DNA from 2 places in the Mesorhizobium sp. WSM1343 genome. Region 1 is predicted to be linked to the other one. Evidence: predicted binding sites of a transcription regulator. Region 1 holds the regulator's gene; the other holds the start of a gene.
What was found. The regulator PhoB, encoded in region 1, activates phosphate uptake and scavenging genes when phosphate is short. The targets are predictions, from matches to a motif close to TGTCATNNANCTGTCAT.
Positions count from the first base shown of each region.

Region 2: a site for PhoB is predicted at 3,858-3,874, ahead of ppk2 (polyphosphate kinase 2). Genes of this name have one in related genera too.

Region 1 is NZ_CM148370.1:1,487,607-1,493,006, reverse strand. Features, by position in the region: gene xylF (D-xylose ABC transporter substrate-binding protein) at 1-114, opposite strand, end outside; gene AC0NIL_RS07210 (ROK family protein) at 384-1,631, shown strand; gene phoB (phosphate regulon transcriptional regulator PhoB) at 1,648-2,337, opposite strand; gene phoU (phosphate signaling complex protein PhoU) at 2,354-3,061, opposite strand; gene pstB (phosphate ABC transporter ATP-binding protein PstB) at 3,088-3,906, opposite strand; gene pstA (phosphate ABC transporter permease PstA) at 3,924-5,240, opposite strand; gene pstC (phosphate ABC transporter permease subunit PstC) at 5,237-5,400, opposite strand, start outside.
Region 2 is NZ_CM148370.1:4,619,333-4,624,732, forward strand. Features, by position in the region: gene AC0NIL_RS22645 (DUF2066 domain-containing protein) at 1-791, shown strand, start outside; gene hemB (porphobilinogen synthase) at 880-1,911, shown strand; gene AC0NIL_RS22655 (dihydrofolate reductase family protein) at 2,129-2,776, shown strand; gene ppk2 (polyphosphate kinase 2) at 2,828-3,748, opposite strand; partial or broken gene AC0NIL_RS22665 (aldo/keto reductase) at 4,027-5,069, shown strand; gene AC0NIL_RS22670 (hypothetical protein) at 5,246-5,398, shown strand.

The DNA of each region.
Region 1 (5,400 bases):
CTCCTGGAAGTTGGACCACGAAACGCCGACGACTTTGTCCTTCGCCTGCGCGACAGACGCGAGCGTCAGCGACATGGCGGCACCCGCCAGGATGGCGGCTGTGAATCTTTTCATATTATCCTCCCTGCGCCGCGTATGGCGCGACCAAACTGGCCCGAAGGCCGGCACAAAGGCCCTATTTTTTCGAGCCTCGAAAAAATACTGGGCCAACGCCCGAACGCTGTCAACATCGATTCTGATGGATTTTGATGTCGTTTCGAATTTTTTTCGGGCCTCGGAATAAATAAATGACACGGCGCGCGGCTTCTGCCAGTATTTGACCGCGTCACCGACAGCGTTCCAGGGCAGGAAGAACCGCGGCGACCGGGAGGATATGAAAGAGCATGTCGGTCGGAATCCGCCACGACGATTTGCGCCGCCGCAACCGCGCGATGGTGATCGCCGCGGTGCGCCGCGCCGGACAGCCGTCGCGCACCGAGATCGCCGCAACCACAAGCCTCAGCCATTCGACGATCTCGGCGATCTCATCCGACCTGATCGTCGAAGGCATCCTGACCGAAAGCAAGCCGAGCGAGGCCGGCTCGCTCAAACGCGGCCGTCCGCAGGTCGGCCTCAGCCTCAATCCGGAAGCGGCCGCGGTAATGACCGTGGTGCTGTCGCTGAACTTCCTCTCGGTCGCCGTCATCGACTATGCCGGCCAGGTAATATCCGAGGAACAGCGCCGGCTCGACACGCTGACGATGTCGCGCGACTCGCTGATCGGTGAGTGCACGGCAATCGTGCGGCGCCGCCTGGAAGATCCCGACCTGGACGTGCGCAGCATCGCTCGTATCGCGCTGGCCGTCCAGGGCATCACCGACACCCGTGCCCGCGCCATGCTGTGGTCGCCGATCACGCCGCACACCGACATCGCCTTCGCCGACATATTCGAAGAGGAGTTCGGCGTCCCCGCCATTATGGAGAACGACTGCAACATGATGGCGGTGGCGCTGCGCTGGCGCGATCCCGATCGTTACCGCGACGATTTCATCGCTATCCTTTTGTCGCACGGCATCGGCATGGGGCTGGTGCTGAAGGGCGAATTGTTCACCGGCACCCATTCCTCGGGCGGCGAATTCGGCCACATGATTCATCGGCCGAACGGGGCGCTGTGTCGCTGCGGACGGCGCGGCTGCGTCGAAGCCTATGCCGGCAATTATGCCATCTGGCGCAACGCGCGGCAGATGGGCGAGGATGCAGAACCCGTCGCCGATGTCAGCGACGTCGACATGCGCGCCCTGGCTGCCGCCGCCCGCGAGAGGGACGGGCCCGAACGGGAAGCCTATCGCAAGGCCGGCGAAGCGCTCGGCTACGGCCTCGGCAGCCTGTTTGCGCTGATCGATCCGGCGCCGGTCGCCATGGTCGGCGTCAGCGCCGCCGCCTTCGACCTGATCGAGCCGGCATTGCGGCAAGCGATTGCCCAGACCGCCGGCGGCCAGCATTCCAAGTCGATTTCCTTCGACACCGAGCCGAACGAACTGCCGCTGATCCGCGAAGGCTGCGCCATGCGGGCGCTGATCTTCGTCGATCAGGAGATTTTTGCGCCGGGCGTGCAGGCGAGATCCGGTCTCGGCGGCAAGAACGTGGCGTGAGTTCAAACGAGGGAGTTCAGTCCTCGCGAATGGCGTAACCCGCCCCACGGATGGTGCGGATGACATCGGGCATACGGCCGTTGTTGACCGCCTTGCGCAGCCGGCCGACATGCACATCGACCGTGCGTTCGTCGATGTAGATCGTCTCGCCCCAGACATTGTCGAGCAGTTGGCTGCGCGAGAACACGCGGCCTGGATGGCGCATCATGAATTCAAGCAGGCGGAATTCCGTCGGCCCGAGCCGGATCTCGCTCTTCTTGCGATAGACACGGTGCGACTCGCGATCGAGCACGATATCGCCGACCTTGAGCACGCTGGACAGCACTTCCGGCTTGGCCCGGCGCAGCAGCGCCTTGACCCTGGCCATGAACTCCGGCGTCGAGAAAGGCTTGACCAGATAGTCGTCGGCACCGGTCGAGAGGCCGCGCACGCGGTCGCTTTCCTCGCCTCGCGCGGTCAGCATGATGATCGGCAGCCGCTCGGTCTCGGGACGCATCCTTAGCCGGCGGCAGAGTTCGATACCGGAAACCGCAGGCACCATCCAGTCGAGCACCAGAAGGTCTGGAACGTTCTCCTGCAGCCGGATTTCGGCCTCGTCGCCGCGCGTCACCACTTCGACCTGGTAACCTTCGGATTCGAGATTGTAGCGGAGCAGCACGCCTAGCGGCTCCTCATCCTCCACCACCATGATGCGTGGCGCGATCATCGGCTGGTCACCCCTGTCATGCCGCTGGCGCGGACATTGCCGTCTCGTCCTGCTTCGGACGGTTGGCTGGCAACTGCGTGCCGGTCAAAACATAATAGGCATTTTCGGCGATGTTGGTCACGTGGTCGCCGATCCGCTCGAGGTTCTTGGCGCAAAACAACAGGTGCGTGCACGCCGTGATGTTGCGCGGATCTTCCATCATGTAGGTCAGCAGTTCGCGGAACACCGATGTGTATTTGACGTCGATGCGTTCATCATTGTTTCTGAGCGTGGCAAGCGCTGCCGCGTCAGCGGCGGCATACTCGTCGACGACCCCCTGCACCTGGATCAGCACCAGCTGCGCCATTGCGTCGATCGAATGCGAAAGGTCGTGCGGCGTGACGCTCAGCCCGACAGTGCCGACGCGCTTGGCGATGTTCTTGGCAAGGTCGCCGATGCGCTCGAGGTCGCCGGCCATGCGGATCGAACCGACCACCGCACGCAGATCGTTGGCCATCGGCTGGCGCTTGGCGATCAGCGTGATGGCGCGATCGTCCAGCTCGCGCTGGCGTGCATCCATGATGGCGTCGTCGGAAACCACCCGCTGCGCCAGCGCATTGTCCGAATTGAGCAAAGCCCTGGTCGAGCCACCGACCATCGAGCGGGCGAGATCGCCCATGTCGCGGATCAGCTGGCTGATCTGCTCCAGATCCTCATCGAAAGATGCGACGGTATGTTCACCCATGATCTTCGTCCCTCATATGCCAGAGATCAGCCGAACCGGCCGGTGATGTAGTCCTGGGTGCGTTTGTCGTCGGGGGTGGTGAACATCTTGTCGGTGGCGCCCTCCTCGACCAGATAGCCAAGATGGAACATCGCGGTGCGCTGCGACACGCGCGCTGCCTGCTGCATCGAATGGGTGACGATGACGATCGTATAGTTCTGACGCAGTTCGTCGATCAGTTCCTCGACACGAGCGGTAGCGATCGGGTCGAGCGCCGAACACGGTTCGTCCATCAGGATCACCTCGGGTGACACGGCGATGGCGCGTGCAATGCACAGGCGCTGCTGCTGGCCACCGGAAAGACCCGTGCCAGGTTCCTGCAAACGGTCCTTGACCTCGTTCCAGATCGCCGCCTTCTTCAGGCTGGACTCGACGATCTGATCCATGTCGGCCTTGCGCTTGGCCAATCCGTGGATGCGCGGACCATAGGCGACGTTCTCGTAGATCGACTTTGGGAACGGATTGGGTTTCTGGAACACCATGCCGACGCGCGCCCTGAGTTCGACGACATCGATGTTCTTGTCGTAGATGTCCTCTTCGTCGAGCGTGATCTTGCCGGTTACCCGTGCTGAATCGATGGTGTCGTTCATGCGGTTGAGGCAGCGCAGGAAGGTGGACTTGCCGCAGCCGGAGGGGCCGATCAGCGCCGTCACCTGGTTCAGGCGGACGTCGAGATCGACGTCGAACAGCGCCTGCTTCTCGCCGTAGAACACGCCGACCTTGTCGCCGCGCATTTTGATCACTTCGTTCGACTTCATCTTGTCGCCCACTGCGTTTTCAAGGGACTGTTCGGTCATGATGTTCATACCAAAATGCCTTTTTTCTACCAGCGCCGCTCGAACCGACGCCGAAGCACGATCGCGGTGATGTTCATGGCCATGAGGAAGACGAGCAGGATGATGATGGCGCCGGACATACGCTCGACGAAGGCGCGTTCGGCCTCGTTCGCCCACATATAGATCTGCACCGGCAGCGCGGTGGCCGGATCGAAAGGCGTCGTCGGTGGATCGGCGACGAAGGCGACCATGCCGATCAACAGCAGAGGCGCGGTTTCGCCGAGCGCGCGCGCAAGACCGATGATAGTGCCGGTGAGGATGCCGGGTGCGGCAAGCGGCAGGATGTGCTGGAACACCATCTGCATCTTGGAGGCGCCAAGGCCGAGAGCTGCCGAGCGGATCGACGGCGGCACCGCGGCAAGCGCGGCGCGCGTCGCGATGATGATCGTCGGCAGCGTCATCAGCGTCAGCACCAGGCCACCGACGAAAGCGGCGGAGCGCGGCATGCCCAGGAAATTGATAAACACCGCGAGGCCGAGCAAGCCGAAGACGATTGACGGCACTGCGGCCAGATTGTTGATGTTGACCTCGATAAGGTCGGTGAAACGGTTCTTCTTGGCGAATTCCTCCAGATAGATGGAGGCGGCGACGCCGATCGGCAGCGCGAGCAGCAGCACGATCACCATCATATAAAACGAGCCGATGATCGCCACGCCCATGCCCGAGGTTTCCGGGCGGCTGGAGGCGCCGTAGGTGAACAGGCCGCTGTTGAAGTGCTCGGCCATCGCGCCCTCGGCCTTGAGCTTGTTCATCCAGGCGATCTGCTGGTCCGAGACCTTGCGTCGCGCTTCCTCGACACTGAGGTCGATCTGGCCCTTGAAAGCCGAGTCGAGATTGGCGGCGGCGAGGATGTTGACGTCGCGTGTCGTGCCGATCACCGAGGGATCGGCGGCAACGATGTCGCGCAACTGGACGCGGGCGCCTTCCGAAAGGAAGCCCTTGAGCTTCTGGATCATCGGCTTGTCATCAGGAGAAATGCCGAGCTTGGCCACCAGCGCGTTTTCTGCGAGCTTGGGATAATTCGCCTTGATCAGAACGCTCGGATCGGTTGCGCGCTTGCCGGAAGGATCGATCACCTTCTCGTCGAACGTGATCGGCAGCGATACCGTCGTCTGCCAGAAGGCGGTGTAGCCTTTCGAGACGATGGTGATCAGCATGATTGCCAGGAACGCCAGGCCTACGGAAATCGCCACGACGCCATAGATGCGGAAACGGCGTTCGGCGGCGTAACGGGCCTTCAGGCCGATGTCGCGGCGCGGATGGGCCGCCGGCCTGACCATCGTATCCATGGGAATGTCGGTCATTCGTACTGCTCCCGATATTTGCGCACGATGTAGAGCGCGACGATGTTCATCACCAGCGTCAGCGTGAACAGCGTCAGCCCGAGCGCGAAGGCGACCAGCGTCTGCGGCGAATTGAACTCGAGGTCGCCGGTGAGCTGGTTGACGATCTTGACGGTGATGG
Region 2 (5,400 bases), 3.1 Mb from region 1:
GGCTGAGCCTCTGCTTGGCTGTTCACCCGGTCATGGCGGGGACTTTGCAAGACCTCTACAGCTCGCAGACCATCGTCAACGGCAAGTACGAGAAGAACCGCCAGTCCGGCTTCAAGCGCTGCCTCGACGCGGTTCTGGTGCGGGTTTCCGGCGATCAGCGCCTGCCGGCGAAACCTGAAATGACGGCATTGCGCGACAAAGCCGGCACCTTCGTCGCCAGTTTCCACTATCGCGACCGCATGGAAGGCATTCCCAACCATGACGACCAGGGCACGTACGATCGGCCTCATAATCTCTACTGCCAGTACAAGCCTGCTGACATCGACCCGGTGCTGGCTTCGCTCGGCAGCAGGCCGTGGCTGACCGAGCGGCCACGGCTGGCGGTGTTTTTGGCGACCGAGCGCGGAACAACGCATTACGCGCTCGATGCCGAGGACGACCGTGGCATGCTGATGCGCGAATCGTTCGGCAATGCCGCCGTACCGCTGGCCATGCAGGTGACTTTTCCCACGGTGGCGCAGCTGTCGCAGGCCGGATTGGACGATCAGGCGCTTCGCAATGCCGAGATGACGAAGCTCGACACCCTTGCGGAGAAAGCCGGCGCCGACCAGGCGCTTTACGGCAGTCTCGTCTGGAGCGACAAGGAACTGGGCTGGATCGCCGACTGGCGGCTGGCCATGGCCGGCAAGACCTACGTCTGGCAGGTGCGCGGTGTCGGCTTCGACGAGGCTTTCCGTGTCGCCATCAGGGGCGCGGCACAGATTCTGTCAGGCAATGGGCAACCCGAATAGGCCTCGACCCGGTCGCTGGCACAATCGTGCCGCATTGGTCAGCGGCGGGAGCTCGTGGTAAAAGCCTGCCCGAACGAGAGTACTGGCGATGAACAAATTCACCCCCGCAAAGCCCGCCGGCGCGCGCGGCGTCGACGAGATCACCGGCAGCCGCCGTCTGCGCCGTATGCGCAAGGCCGACTGGTCGCGCCGTCTGGTGCAGGAGAACCGGCTCACGGTCGACGATTTGATCTGGCCGATCTTCGTCGTCGAGGGCAAGGGTATCCGCGAGCCTATCGCCGCCATGCCCGGCGTCTTCCGCCTGTCGATCGATCTCGCCGTCAAGGAGGCAGAGCGCGCGGCAAAACTCGGCATTCCCGCCCTCGCCACCTTCCCCAATGTGGACATCTCGCTGCGCGACCAGACCGGCTCGCACATCCTCGATCCCGACAATGTGATCAACCGCGCCACCCGTGCGATCAAGGATGCGGTACCGCAGATCGGCATCATCACCGACGCAGCGCTCGACCCATTCACCAGCCACGGCCATGACGGCATCCTGCGCGACGGCATCATCGTCAACGACGAGACAGTGGAACAGGTGACCGCCGCCGCAGTCATCCAGGCGGCCGCCGGCGCCGACATCATCGCACCGTCCGACATGATGGACGGCCGCATCGGCGCCATCCGCGACGCGCTCGATGCCAATGGTTTTCAGGACGTGGCGATCATGTCCTATGCGACCAAATTCGCCTCGGCCTTCTACGGACCCTATCGCGAGGCGGTGGGCACCGCCGGTCTGCTCAAGGGCGACAAGAAGACCTATTACATCGACCATGCCAATTCGGACGAGGCGGTGAGAGAGGCCGAACAGGACATCGCCGAGGGCGCCGACATGCTGATGGTCAAGCCCGGCCTGCCCTATCTCGACATCATCCGGCGGCTGAAGGACGAGTTCCAGATGCCGACCTTCGCCTACCAGGTGTCGGGCGAATATTCGATGATCAAGGCGGCAGGCGCCAATGGCTGGATCGACGGCGAGAAGGCAATGCTGGAATCGCTGCTCGCCTTCAAGCGCGCCGGCTGCGACGGCATCCTGACCTATTTCGCACCCGAAGTGGCGGAGATGCTGAAGGGGTAATTTCTCTTCGCGACGACGGCCGGTCGCGGCGAGCAATGTCGGCCAATCCGCTTCGACATCCATACCAATTTCCGGCTCTTGGCCGGGGAATCCATAGCGAGGGCCACTTGACCGTTGCGTGGGCTTCGTTTGAGCTTGAAAATACCGCTTGCAATTCACAATCGGTTTGTTACAAAAAACTGCTTGCAAAACACAATCGGTTATCGAGGAGGCTCGCATGTCCAAACTTCGCGTCAACGCTTTCACCCTATCGCTCGACGGCTATGGCGCCGGTCCCGATCAGGATCTGCAAAATCCGCTCGGCGTCGGTGGGGAATCCTTGCACAAGTGGTTTGTCGACACCCGCACCTTCCGCGAGATGGTGCTCGGACAAGATGGCGGCACCACCGACGTCAACGAGGCGTTCGCGGCGCGCAGCTTCGAAAATGTCGGCGCCTGGATCCTCGGCCGCAACATGTTCGGACCGATCCGCGGCGAATGGCCTGACGACAGCTGGAAAGGCTGGTGGGGCGACAACCCGCCCTATCATGTGCCGGTTTTCGTGCTGACCCATCACAAGCGGGAACCGATCACGATGGAGGGCGGCACCACTTTCCACTTCGTCGTCGACGGCATCCATTCAGCTCTTGAACGGGCCAAGGCTGCCGCTGGCGGCAAGGATGTGCGGGTCGGCGGCGGCGTCGCCACCATACGGCAATATCTGCAGGAAAAACTGATCGACGAGATGCATCTGGCGATCGCGCCGGTGCTGCTGGGCACGGGCGAGAACCTTTTTGCCGGCCTGGACATGCTCAAGCTCGGCTATGTCTGCAGCGAGCAGGTGGCGACCCCGCTCGCAACGCACGTCACCATCAAGCGGGCGTAAGGTGGAGAGCCAATCTCCCCCCTCGTGGGGGAGATCGCAGCTTCGTCTGCCTCAATACTTCTCCGGCACGTAGAGCTCGCGCGGCAGCACCTGGCGTTCGTATTCGGGGTTGAAGACGCGCTCCGGCAAAGTGATCTCCTCGTGCGGCACTTCCTCGTAAGGCAGCTGCTTGAGCAGATGGTCGATGCAGTTCAGCCGCGCGCGTTTCTTGTCGTTGCCCTCGACGATGAACCAGGGCGCTTCCGGGATGTTGGTGCGGGCGAAGGTCTCTTCCTTGGCCTTGGTGTACTGCTCCCAGCGCACGCGCGACTGCAGGTCCATCGGCGACAGTTTCCACTGTTTCATCGGATCGTGGATGCGCATCAGGAAGCGCATCTGCTGTTCCTCGTCGGTGATCGAGAACCAGTATTTGACCACGGTGATGCCCGAGCGGACCAGCATGCGCTCGAATTCCGGCACGTCGTGGAAGAATTCTTCGACCTGATCGGGCTGGGCAAAGCCCATCACCCGCTCGACGCCCGAGCGGTTGTACCATGAGCGGTCGAACAGCACGATCTCGCCGCCGGCCGGCAGATGCGGGACATAGCGCTGGAAATACCATTGCGACTTTTCGCGCTCCGTCGGCGCCGGCAGTGCGACGACACGGCAGATGCGCGGGTTGAGGCGCTGGGTGATGCGTTTGATGACACCGCCCTTGCCGGCCGAATCGCGTCCCTCGAAGATCACCACCAGCTTCTTCTTGTGGTGGGCGACCCAGGACTGCAGCTTGATCAATTCGGACTGCAGGGTGATCAGGTCGCGAAAATACTGCATGCGATCGATCGAAGGCGGATGCGAGTTCTTGTAGATCTTGGCGATCTCCATCGACAGCGCCGGCTCCGACATTTCGAGCTCATAGTCTTCGTCAAGCGTGTCGGCGAGCTCGGCTTCAAGCCAATCCCTGGCCGGAGAATTCTGTTTTAGCTCGGTCATTATCGGCTGCTCCACTTGCAAGCTCTGTCGATCCACGTCCGGCGCCCCAAACTCCCGGCCTACAGCCCGGGAACGGCAACACCTGAGCCGACTTCCATATAGGCCTGCAATGACGGTTTTATTGCAGCGCGAGCATGGTTACCGCCGCCGTCGGTCCAGCCAGGCATGATCGATCCGCCGCGCTGGCATGGAGACACGTCGCCCAAATTGTCCTACAAATAGCGGCCTTATTCGGGCACCCTCCCCAGCCCTTTCCCAATGCAATCGCGAGGACCGACATGGAATACCGCACCCTCGGCCGTTCCGGCCTGAAAGTTTCGACACTGACCATGGGGACCATGACGTTCGGCGGCGCCGGAGCTTTTTCGGCGGTCGGCAAGACCGATCTCGACGAAGCGCGCCGGATGATCGATCTCTGTATCGACGCCGGCATCAATGTCATCGACACCGCCAATGTCTATTCGAACGGCATTTCGGAAGAGATCATCGGCGAAGCGCTCGGCGGCAAGCGCAAGGGCGACGTGCTGATCGCCTCTAAGGCACGGATGCGGATCGGCAAAGGTCCAAACGATGAAGGCCTGTCGCGCCATCACCTGATCCGGGAATGCGAGAAGAGCCTGAAGCGGCTCAAGACCGACGTCATCGACATCTATTTCCTGCACGAATGGGATGGCGTGACGCCGCTGGAGGAAACCATCGGCGCGCTCGACACGCTGGTTGCCCAGGGCAAGATCCGCTATGTCGGCTGCTCCAACTATTCCGGCTGGCAGGTGATGAAGGCGCTCGGCATCAGCGACAGCCGTCATCAGCCGCGCTTCATCACGCAGCAGATCCACTACACGCTGGAAGCGCGCGAAGCGGAGTACGAACTGCTGCCGATTTCCGTCGACCAGGGGCTGGGCGTTCTGGTCTGGAGCCCGCTTGCCGGCGGATTGCGTCCGGCAAATACCGCCGTGACAGCCCCACCGCCCGCCAACTCGCGGGCTGGTCGGAACCACCGATCCGCGACGAGGACCGGCTGTGGCGGATCGTCGATGTGCTTGTGGAGATCGGCGCGCAGCGCGGCGTGTCGGCAGCGCAGGTGGCGCTGGCCTGGCTGCTTGGCCGGCCGTCCATCAGTTCCCTGGTGATCGGCGGCAGGACGGAAACGCAGTTCCTGGACAACATCGCGGCGGCAAGCCTGGTGCTTTCGGGCGAGGAGCGCGCGCGCCTCGACGCGGTCAGCCGGCCGCCCCTGCTCTATCCCTACTGGCACCAGCAGCTGGCGGCAAAGGACCGTTTTGGTGCCGCCGATCTGGTGATTGACCGAAGCGGCATCTGATCGGCAAATCGATGGCGATAGGTATCGCCGCCGCAGTGATGGGCGTGGCCCCATCATTGCGGCGCGCATCTTGCAAGCCTGGCCATCATCGACGCACTATCGCTTCAGCTGTTGTGTTTGACGGCTAATGCTCCTAGGCAGGACCAGAGCCGCGAGGCAGTGAAAAAGGAGCCGATATGGCGCGACCACCAAACTACGATCAGGAACGCAAGGAACGCGACCGCCAGAAGGCGGCCAAGAAGGCCGAGAAGCTGGCAGCCAAGGTTGCAGCGAGGGAACGTTCGAAGCCCGAAGACGAGACTGAAGCCGAAACCGAAACGGCAAAGTGACG